2 regions of the Sinorhizobium sp. P24N7 genome follow, and region 1 is predicted to be linked to the other one. Evidence: riboswitches for the same ligand, from Rfam matches in the RefSeq annotation. Region 1 holds a riboswitch; the other holds the start of a gene.
What was found. A riboswitch is a leader RNA that binds a small molecule or an ion and turns the genes downstream of it on or off. The one in region 1 is predicted to bind S-adenosylmethionine.
Positions count from the first base shown of each region.

Region 2: it holds a riboswitch for S-adenosylmethionine, as region 1 does, so the genes downstream of both, ACFHWW_RS25315 (O-succinylhomoserine sulfhydrylase) here and metA (homoserine O-succinyltransferase) in region 1, are expected to answer to the same signal.

Region 1 covers NZ_JBHMIW010000006.1:261,709-267,106, reverse strand. Annotated here, with positions in the region: gene ACFHWW_RS12695 (DUF1737 domain-containing protein) at 1-54, opposite strand, end outside; gene ACFHWW_RS12690 (CoA ester lyase) at 51-953, opposite strand; gene ACFHWW_RS12685 (hypothetical protein) at 1,075-1,326, shown strand; gene leuD (3-isopropylmalate dehydratase small subunit) at 1,460-2,065, shown strand; gene ACFHWW_RS12675 (RidA family protein) at 2,074-2,454, shown strand; SAM riboswitch at 2,512-2,589, shown strand; gene metA (homoserine O-succinyltransferase) at 2,653-3,579, shown strand; gene ACFHWW_RS12665 (aldose epimerase family protein) at 3,660-4,676, shown strand; gene ACFHWW_RS12660 (CobW family GTP-binding protein) at 4,968-5,398, shown strand, end outside.
Region 2 covers NZ_JBHMIW010000016.1:44,451-49,848, forward strand. Annotated here, with positions in the region: gene ACFHWW_RS25300 (Hsp33 family molecular chaperone) at 1-895, shown strand, start outside; gene apaG (Co2+/Mg2+ efflux protein ApaG) at 923-1,315, opposite strand; gene ACFHWW_RS25310 (CDP-alcohol phosphatidyltransferase family protein) at 1,426-2,037, shown strand; gene ACFHWW_RS25315 (O-succinylhomoserine sulfhydrylase) at 2,077-3,261, opposite strand; SAM riboswitch at 3,305-3,383, opposite strand; gene ACFHWW_RS25320 (2'-deoxycytidine 5'-triphosphate deaminase) at 3,459-4,556, shown strand; tRNA gene ACFHWW_RS25325 (tRNA-Gly) at 4,606-4,680, shown strand; gene ACFHWW_RS25330 (transporter substrate-binding domain-containing protein) at 4,758-5,398, shown strand, end outside.

The DNA of each region.
Region 1 (5,398 bases):
CTTGTGGCAGAAGGAGGCATCGTCGGGGCCGGTGAGAAAGCGATAAAGTTTCAAGAGTTTGCCTTTCGTTTTTCGATGATGTCCGCCTTGGCGGCGATCCTCATCGCCTGTTCGAGATGGAGACGCTCGACCATCCGCCCATGAAGGTTGATGACGCCCTTTCCGGCATTGTCCGGCAAGGCAAAGGCCTCGATGATCGCGCGCGCCTCCTCGACCGCAGCCTCGTCCAGGCCGAAATGCCGATTGGCCGCATCGATCTGCGCCGGATGGATCAGCATCTTGCCGTCATAACCCATGTCGCGCCCCTGCCGGCACTCCGCCTCGAAGCCTTCCGGATCGCGGAAATCGTTGAAGACCGCGTCGATGACGTCGAGCCCGCTGCCGCGCGCGGCAAGAAGGATCTGCATCAGCCACGGAACGAGATAGGTCCGGCCCGGAAAGGCGGGCACGCCCGTCTCCTTGCGAAGATCGTTCAGCCCGACGACGAAGCAGTCCAGCCGGCCGCCGGAGGTGCGGCCGGTCTCGGCGATCGCCGGCCCGTTCACGACCCCGCGCGGCGTCTCGATCATCGCCCAGAGCCTCAGCTCATCCGGCGCGTCCCTTTCCGCAAGCCAATCGAGCGCGCCCTGAATATCGGCGGGGCTTTCGACCTTGGGCAGGAGGATAGCATCGGGCCGCGCGGCAAGAGCCGCTGCGAGATCGGCCTCGCCGAAGCCGGAGCCCGCCGCATTGACGCGGATGACCGTTTCGCCCTGCGGCCGGTTGCCGGCAAGATGCCGGACGAGCGCATCGCGCGCCGCAGCCTTGCGGTCCGGCAAGACGGAATCCTCGAGGTCGAAGATCACGGCGTCCGCAGCCAATTCACGAGCCTTGGCGAGCGCGCGCTGATTGTCGGCCGGAACCGAAAGCACCGAGCGGCGCAGCCGCACGGGATGGTGGTCGATCGCTCTCATGCCGTTCCCTGTCATGCCGTTCGTTGTGCCTGCCTTTCAACCTTTGCGCAAGACGAGACGGGCGGCCCCTCTTGCAAGCGGCGTGGCCAGCACCCACATGCCGAGCAGAAAGGTGACAATCATGCAAAGCATCCGCTCTGTTCTCTTCACGGCCGCCGCCATCACCATCACGCTGGTGGCCTTCGTGTTCACCGCCTCGCTCGCCCTGGCGCTCGCTGGGATCGCCGCCATTATTGCCGTCGGCAGCGCGATCGCCGCCAAGCTCAACGGACGGCCCGTGCATGTTCGAGCGGGGGCACGCGCCAATCCGGGAAGCACTCAGCGCGAGATGCGGGTGTGGAACGACGGGCGCGGGACGATCATCGATCTTTAGAATCGGATTGCCGGAAGCGGGAGAAGCGGTTTTCGCCCGCATCCCGCTTCATGAAAGCAGATTCTCCTTCATTTCGGCGCAAAACTGATCTAAACGCTTCTCGAACATTTCCGCTGAAATCGAAGGCCAAGTCATGGACAAGTTCGTCAAGCTCACCGGCGTTGCCGCTCCCCTGCCCGTCGTCAACATCGACACGGACATGATCATTCCGAAGGATTACCTGAAGACGATCAAGCGCACCGGTCTCGGCACCGGGCTTTTCGCCGAGGCGCGCTACAACGAGGACGGCACCCCCAACCCGGACTTCGTTCTCAACAAGCCTGCCTATCAGAACGCCAAGATTCTCGTCGCCGGCGACAATTTCGGCTGCGGCTCCTCGCGCGAGCATGCACCTTGGGCGCTCCTCGATTTCGGCATCCGCTGCGTCATCTCGACCTCCTTCGCCGACATCTTCTACAACAACTGTTTCAAGAACGGCATCCTGCCCATCGTCGTTAGCCAGGAAGACCTCGACAAGCTGATGGATGACGCCAGCCGCGGCTCCAATGCCATTCTCACGGTCGATCTCGAAGCGCAGGAGATCACCGGTCCGGACGGCGGCTCGATCAAGTTCGAGGTCGATGCCTTCAAGCGCCACTGCCTGCTGAACGGCCTCGACGATATCGGCCTCACGCTCGAAAAAGGCCGCTCCATCGACAATTACGAGAAGGCGACCGCCGCTTCCCGCCCCTGGGCATGAGCTGTCGGATGACGCGCAAGCTCATCTCGTCCGGTTCGCCCTTCGAAAAGACGGCAGGTTATTCGCGTGCCGTCGCGAAGGGCGACTGGTGCTTCGTCTCCGGCACGACCGGCTACGACTACGCCACCATGACCATGCCGGAAACGGTGGAGGAACAGGCCCGCAACTGCCTGAAGACGATCGAAGGCGCCCTGAAGGAAGCCGGCTTCTCGCTGTCGGACGTCGTTCGCAACCACTACTACGTCACCGATGCCAGCTTTGCCGACCGCGTATTCCCGATCTTCGGCGAGACCTTCGGCGAGATCCGCCCGGCCGCGACGATGATCGTCTGCGACCTCATCCGCCCGGAAATGCTGATCGAGATCGAGGTTACGGCATTTCGGGGATAAGGCCGCCCCGACGCCGGCGAATCCTTTTTCATTGACCGCGCGGCCCTCCTCGCGCTATCTACGATCCGTGGTGATTTGGCCGGCCGGCTTGCAGCCACGTTAAAGAAGTCGCTAAAGGGCCGAGGGAACAATGGATTTCCGAGGACCGGTCGCGATCGTTTCGCCGCCGGTTTTTTTGTATTGATCGAGTGGACGCCCATGCCCATCAAGATACCCGATACGCTGCCCGCCTTCGAAACTCTCGTTCACGAGGGTGTGCGGCTGATGACCGAGACCGAGGCGGTCCGCCAGGACATCCGGCCGCTGCAGATCGGGCTCTTGAACCTGATGCCCAACAAGATCAAGACCGAGATCCAGATGGCGCGGCTGATCGGCGCCACGCCGCTTCAGGTCGAATTGACGCTGGTCCGCGTCAACGGCCACCGGCCGAAGAACACGCCCGAAGAACATCTGCTCGCCTTTTACGAGACCTTCGAGGAAGTGGAGGCCCGTAAGTTCGATGGCTTCATCATCACCGGCGCGCCGATCGAGACGCTCGAATACGAAGAGGTCACCTACTGGAAGGAGCTGCAGCGCATCTTCGATTGGACGACGACCAACGTCCATTCGACGCTGAACGTCTGCTGGGGCGGGATGGCTGCGGTCTACCATTTCCACGGTGTTCCGAAATATCCGCTGAAGGAAAAAGCCTTCGGCGTCTACCGCCACCAGAACTTGCAGCCCTCTTCGGTCTATCTGAACGGCTTTTCCGACGATTTCGCCGTGCCCGTTTCGCGCTGGACCGAGGTGCGCCGCGCCGATATCGACCGGGTGCCGGATCTCGAAATCCTGATGGAATCAAAGGAAGTGGGCGTCTGCCTCGTGCACGAGAAGAAAGGCAACCGGCTCTACATGTTCAATCACGTCGAATATGATTCGACGTCCCTGTCGGAGGAATATTTCCGCGACGTCGATGCCGGCGTGCCGATCAAGCTGCCGCACGACTATTTCCCGCACAATGACTCCGCACTTCCGCCGCAGAACCGCTGGCGAAGCCATGCACATCTCTTCTTCGGCAACTGGATCAACGAGATTTACCAGACGACGCCCTACGAGCTGGCGAAGATCGGAACCGAAGCGCGTTGACGTAAAAAGTATGACTTTCCGGTTGCCGCCTCGGCGGAAATGCAGCAGGTTGACGCCGACTCGCGGAAATGGGGAGATGCATGGGAACAGACACGGAAATCTTCGGGCACCTGCCCTCCGGCGAGCCCGTACAGCGCGTGACGCTTCAGGGCGGCGGGCTGACGGCGTCGGTGATCACATGGGGCTCGGTCATCCAGGATCTTCGGCTCGAAGGACATGCAGCCCCGCTCGTGCTCGGCTTCGAGGATTTCGAAAGCTATCCGGTCCATTCCTCCTATTTCGGGGCCACGCCCGGGCGCAACGCCAACCGCATCGGCGGTGGCCGCTTCGTGCTCGAAGGCAAGGCCTATCAACTCGAGCTCAATGAGAAGGGCGCCACGCATCTCCACGGCGGCAGCGACAATATCGCCAAGCGCAACTGGTCGATCCTCAGGCGGGCCGAAGACAGCGTAACGCTCGAGATCACCGATCCGGACGGCCGCGCCGGCTACCCGGGCAATTGCACGATCACCTGCACCTATACGCTGAAACCGGGCGGCGCGCTCAACGTCGTCTACGAAACTGAGACCGACGCGCCGACCCTCGCCAATGTCTGCCAGCACAGCTATTTCAACCTCGACGGCGGCGCGGACGCATTCGGCCACGACATCATGATTGCGGCAGACCACTACCTGCCCACCGATGAACGGCAGATTCCGACGGGCGAGATCCGCCCCGTCGCCGGCACCGCCTTCGATCTTCGCGAAATGACCCCGCTGAGAAGGCAGCTGGACGGCGACGGAATCGCTTACGACCACAACTTCTGCCTCTCGCCGGAACGGACGCAGAAACGCTCCGTGGCGCTCGTACGCAGCATCAATTCCGGTGTGTCGCTGGAAGTGCTGACGACGGAGCCCGGCGTGCAGCTCTATACCGGAGAAAAGCTCGACGTACCGGTTCCCGGCCTCGACGGCCGCCGTTACGGCCCCTTCGCCGGCCTCTGCCTGGAAACCCAGATCTGGCCCGATGCGGTGAACCACGAAGGTTTCCCGAAGGCGGTGCTGAGACCCGGCGAAACGCTCCGGCAGGAAACGGATTACGTTTTTACGAAAAGCTGAGGCAGCGCAGGCCGTTAGAGCACTTTCAGTTTCACCGTTTCATCGAACAGTGAAACGCTTCCTGTCGCTCCTATCCGACGCGATAACCGCCATCCACCGGCAGCGTGAGACCGGTAACGAATTCGGCTGCGGCGAGGAAAGAAGAGAGCCCCAGCGTTTCAGTGTCAGAATCGGACTTGACAACCCCCGGCGACGTTACGTTATTACATTCAAGAAAACGAAATGTAATAACGTATCCACGAAGCCGGAGCATTGCCTCCGGCCGTCCATGCGACAGTGAGGTTCTCGTCAATGCCCGATCAGCTTGTCCCCACCCCCGTCACCGTCCTCACCGGCTATCTCGGAGCAGGAAAGACCACGCTTCTCAACCGCATCCTCTCCGAGCCGCATGGCAAGAAGTTCGCGGTCATCGTCAACGAGTTCGGCGAGGTCGGGATCGATAACGATCTCATCGTCGATGCCGACGAGGAGGTGTTCGAAATGAACAATGGCTGCATCTGCTGCACGGTGCGTGGGGACCTGATCCGCATCATCGAGGCGCTGATGCGCAGGCGTGAGCGGTTCGACGGCATTCTGATAGAGACGACGGGCCTCGCCGACCCCGCGCCGGTCGCCCAAACTTTCTTCGTCGACGAGGATGTCCGCTCCAAGACACGGCTCGACTCCATCATTACCGTTGTCGATGCCAGGCACCTTCTCGGCGAGATCGACCGCGCACATGA
Region 2 (5,398 bases), on a different contig from region 1:
CGTCCAGCTTGGTCCGATGCTCGATGCCATTCTCGAGCGGCACGGTTACCCGCTTCCTGTCGCGCGGCTTGTCGCCGAAACAGTGGTGTTGACGGTCCTGCTCGGCACGTCTCTGAAATTCGAAGGCAAGCTGATCGTTCAGACACAGGGCGATGGACCGGTCGATCTTGTGGTTGCGGATTTCTCGACGCCGGACCGCGTCCGCGCCTATGCGCGCTATGATGAGGAGGCGCTTGCCGACGCCGAAAAGAGCGGGCGCGTCCAGCCTCATGAATTGTTAGGCAACGGCGTCCTCGCCTTCACGATCGACCAGGGTGCGCACACGCAGCGCTATCAGGGCATCGTGGCCCTTGACGGGGCGACGCTCGAGGACATCGCCGGCGCCTATTTCCGCCAGTCGGAGCAGATACCGACCAGGGTGCGCCTCGCCGTTGCCGAGCTTCTCGACAAGGACGAGAACGGCAAGCCGCGGCACCGCTGGCGCGCCGGCGGCATGGTCGCGCAGTTCCTGCCCGACGCGCCGGACAGGATGCGCCAGGCGGATCTGCCGGGCGGCGACGGTGACGAAGGCCAGGAGGATTTCTTCGACGAGGACGACCTCTGGGCGGAAGCCAAGGTGATGGTCGAGACGATCGACACCGATGAACTCACCGATCCGACGGTCGGTACCGAGCGATTGCTGTACCGTCTGTTCCATGAGCGCGGCGTGCGCGTCTATGAGCCGCAGGCGGTCTACGATCGCTGCAGCTGCTCGCGCGAGAAGATCAAGGACGTTCTGGTGGGGCTCGGCAACGAGGATATCGAAGCCAGCGTCGAGGACGGCCTGGTCAAGGTGACCTGCGAGTTCTGCTCGACGACCTACCGCTTCGAGGCGAGCGAAGTCCGCCCGCAATAGGGCAGCCGCGCTGAATTGCGCGCTGAATCAATTAAGCGTGCGGACGAGGCCTGGTGAATCGAGCGAGAAGGCGGGAATGGCGACATCGAAAGTCTCCCCGCCTTCCGCCTCCATGCTGTAATGGCCGAACATCACGCCGGACGGCGTATCCAGCGGGCAGCCGGAGGAGTATTCGTAGGTATCGCCGGGGTTGAGCAGCGGCTGCTCGCCGATCACGCCGGGGCCGCTCACCTCGTCCACCTGACCGTTCTCGTCGGTGATGTGCCAGTAGCGGGTCATCAGCCGGACCGCGCGCCCGGAATGGTTCGCTATGATGATGCGATAGCCCCAGACATAGCGGCTGTCGTCGGGATCCGACTGTTCTTCCAGGTAGTACGGCTCGACCGTCACTTCGATGTCGCGTGTCAGCGCGCGGTACATGTGCAACACCCTGTTTCAAATCCGTACGCGTATTCTACAGCAATATGGTTTCGTCAAGAATAACGGCGAGATTGTGCGAGTGGTATCAAATTTCCCAGGAGGCAGCGGCAATGCTTGACGGCGTGCTTCGCAGGCGGCTCGATCCGGTTCTGGACAGGTTCGGCGCCGCACTGGCCGGCCGCGGGGTCAGCGCCGATGCCGTCACCATCCTCGGCCTTTGCCTTGGCCTTGCGGCAGCCCTGCTCATCGGTCTCGGCGCTTACCTGCCCGCCGCCGCTCTGATCCTTGTGAGCCGGCTCTGCGACGGCCTCGACGGAGCCGTCGCCCGCGCGAGCCGGAAAACGGATTTCGGCGGCTTTCTCGACATCGTTCTCGATTTCACCTTTTACGGGGCCGTCCCACTCGGTTTCATCATCGCAGATCCGGCCGCGAACGGTCTTGCCGGCGGATTTCTGCTCTTCGCCTTCTATGTCAACGGCGCGAGCTTCCTCGCCTATGCCGTGATGGCCGAGAAGCGCGGCCTCACGACCGAGGTGCGCGGTGCGAAGTCGCTCTACTTCACGACGGGGCTCGCAGAGGCGACGGAGACGATCGTCTTTTTTCTGCTGTCGTGCCTGTTGCCCGGGTGGTTCCCCTTGTTCGCAACCGTCTTCGCGCTCGTCTGCCTCTATACCGCGCTGTCGCGGATCGTTCTCGCAAGACAGACGTTTCGGCAAGACTGACGACAAAGCCTGCTGACGCGGGCTTCGTCATGGTGTCGGTCAGGCGTTTACGCCCTTCAGCGCCCGTGCGAAATCCTCGATGAGGTCTTCGCTGTCCTCGATCCCGGCCGAGAAGCGCACCGTTCCGGCGGAGATGCCGAGTTCGGCGCGGGCTTCGTCGGTGAGGTTCTTGTGGGTGGTCGTCGCCGGATGGGTGATCAGGCTCTTGGAATCGCCGAGATTGTTGGAGATCCGGATGATTTCAAGCGCGTTCTGCAGGGCGAAAGCTGCTTCCTTGCCGCCCTTGAGCTCGAAGGCGACCAGCGTCGAGCCGCCGCTCATCTGCTTCGCAATGATGTCGGCCTGCGGGTGATCCTTGCGGCCCGGATAGATGACGCGGGCGACCTGCGGCTGCTCCGCGAGGAAATCGGCGATGCGGCGGGCGCTTTCGGTCTGCTGCTTGACGCGCAGCGGCAGGGTCTCGATCCCCTTCAGCAGCGTCCAGGCGTTGAAGGGCGACATGGCCGGGCCGGTGTGACGGAAATAGTCGTGCAGGTTCTCGTCGATCCACTGCTTGTCGGAGAGCACCACGCCGCCGAGGCAGCGCCCCTGGCCGTCGATGTGTTTCGTCGCGGAATAGACGACGACATGGGCGCCAAGCTCCAGCGGTTTCTGGAACAGCGGGGTCGCGAAGACGTTGTCGACCACCACCTTGGCGCCGATCTGATCGGCGAGCTTGGCGACGCCGGCGATGTCGATCACTTCGAGCGTCGGGTTGGTCGGGCTTTCGAGAAAGAAGACCTTGGTGTTCGGACGCACCGCGTCTTCCCAGTTCTTGAGATCGCGACCGTCGACCAGGGTGCACTCGACGCCGTATTTCGGCGCCAGCGTTTCCACGACCCAGCGGCAGGAACCGAAGAGCGCCCGGGCCGCGACGATGTGGTCGCCCGCCTTCACCTGGCACAGGATTGCCGCGGAAACCGCCGCCATGCCGGAGGCGGTGGCGCGCGCGTCTTCCGCCCCTTCGAGCATGCACATGCGCTTCTCGAACATGTCGTTGGTCGGACTGCCGTAGCGCGCATAGATGAAGCCGTCGGTCTCGCCCTTGAACCGGGCCTCCGCCGCTTCGGAGCTGTCGTAGACGAAGCCTTGCGTCAGAAAGATCGCTTCGGAAGTCTCGCCGTACTGGGAGCGGAGCGTTCCGCCGTGGACGAGTTGGGTTGCCGGGCGCCAATTCTTGCTCATGAGAACGTCACTTTCAAAAACAAAAAAACCGGCCGCGAAACGACCGGTTTGACACCCGGCCTTTTTAGCTACTTGTTTAACGTGGCTGCAAGCCGACCGGCCAAATCACCACGGGATAAAGCTCCAATACTGCGTGGCCGCGCTTGCGTCAATTCCCGGAGTTTGGTTTTGTCTGGCAACTGTAAATGAGGATCGGAATGGGGCGCGACACAGGGATTTTGGCCGACCGCGCAATTGCTGCGCTGTATGCCTCGGGACGACTGAAGAGCGAGAAGGCGCTGGATGATGACCAGATCCAGCCGGCTAGCCTCGATCTTCGCCTTGGATCCAAGGCGTTCCGCGTCCGGGCGAGCTTCATGCCCGGTCCTTCTCATCTGGTCGCCGACAAGCTCGACCGGCTCAAGCTGCATGTCGTCGATCTGAGCGAAGGCGCCGTGCTCGAGACCGGCTGCGTCTACATCGTGCCGCTGATGGAAAGCCTGTCGCTGCCGGCAGATATGTCGGCCTCTGCCAATCCGAAGAGCTCGACCGGCCGGCTGGATATCTTCACACGCGTGATTACCGACAGGGCGCAGGAGTTCGACAAGATCCCGGCGGGCTACAGCGGACCGCTCTATCTCGAAATCAGCCCGCGAACCTTTCCGATCGTCGTCAGGCGCGGTTCGCGGCTTTCGCAGATACGCTTCCGCATAGGCCACTCGGTTCTTTCCGAGCAGGAACTTCTGGCCTTGCACGAAAGCGACGTGCTCGTCGCCAGTGACCGGCCCAACGTTTCCGGCGGCGGCATTGCCCTTTCCATCGATCTCAAGGGCACCGGGCCGGACGGCCTGATCGGCTACCGCGGCAAGCATCACACATCGGTGGTCGATGTCGACAAGAAAGCCCAGCATGCCGTTTTCGACTTCTGGGAGCCGCTCTACAGCCGCGGCCGCGACGATCTCGTGCTCGATCCGGACGAGTTCTATATCCTCGTGTCGCGTGAAGCCGTCCATGTGCCGCCGCGCTATGCCGCCGAAATGACACCCTTCGACCCGCTCGTGGGCGAGTTCCGCGTCCATTATGCCGGCTTTTTCGATCCCGGCTTCGGCCATGCGTCGGCCGGCGGCAGCGGCAGCCGGGCGGTGCTCGAGGTGCGCAGCCACGAGGTACCGTTCATTCTGGAGCACGGGCAGATCGTCGGCCGTCTCGTCTACGAGCACATGCTGGAACGTCCGGAGGGACTTTACGGCCTCGATCTCGGCTCCAATTATCAGGCGCAGGGGCTCAAGCTCTCCAAGCATTTTCGCGCCGAGTGAGCATTGTGCTTGACAGATCGCGGCTGTTGAGGAAATTTCCGGTTCTGTCGCGGGTGTAGTTCAGTGGTAGAACGCCAGCTTCCCAAGCTTGATGTCGTCGGTTCGATCCCGATCACCCGCTCCAATTCCTCCTTTCATAGAGGCGCCATAGCGCTGCGGATTCTCTGGGTATTAGTACTGTCGGCCGTTTTCGCCCCGGGTTTGGCTTTGGCACAGCCGAAGGAACTGCCCCGGCTGTTCGATGCCCGCGAACGGATTGCCAAGCCGGACCTCAGCGGCCTTGCCAGGCTTCGTTTCCTGACCACCGTCGACTTCCCGCCCTTCAACTTCATCGACCAGTCGGGCAAGCTGTCGGGCTTCCATGTCGACCTCGCCCGCGAGATATGCCGTGAGCTGGAGATCGAAGCCAAGTGCCAGATCCAGGCAGTGACCTATCCGGAGCTCATGCCGGCCCTCGAACAGGGGCAAGGGGAAGCGATTGCCGCCGGCATTGCCGTGACTTCGGAGCTGAGGCAGAGTTTCGCCTTTTCCCGCGCCTTCATGCAACTTCCCGCCCGCTTCGTCGTCAACACCAAGGCCGCCGGCGCGATCACCGGTCCTGCCGACCTCGCCGGGAAGCCCGTCGGCGTCGTCTCCGACACCACCCATGAGGCAATGCTCAAGGCATTTTTCCCGAAGCTCGAAGCCAAGGGCTTTCCGGACCGGGACGCGCTGCTCTCCGCGCTTCGCGGGGGCACCGTCGCGGCCGCGTTCTCCGACGGCATGCAATTGTCCTTCTGGGTCTCCGGCAACCTGGCCGGCGGATGCTGCGCCATGCTGGAGGGCTCCTATTTTTCCCAACG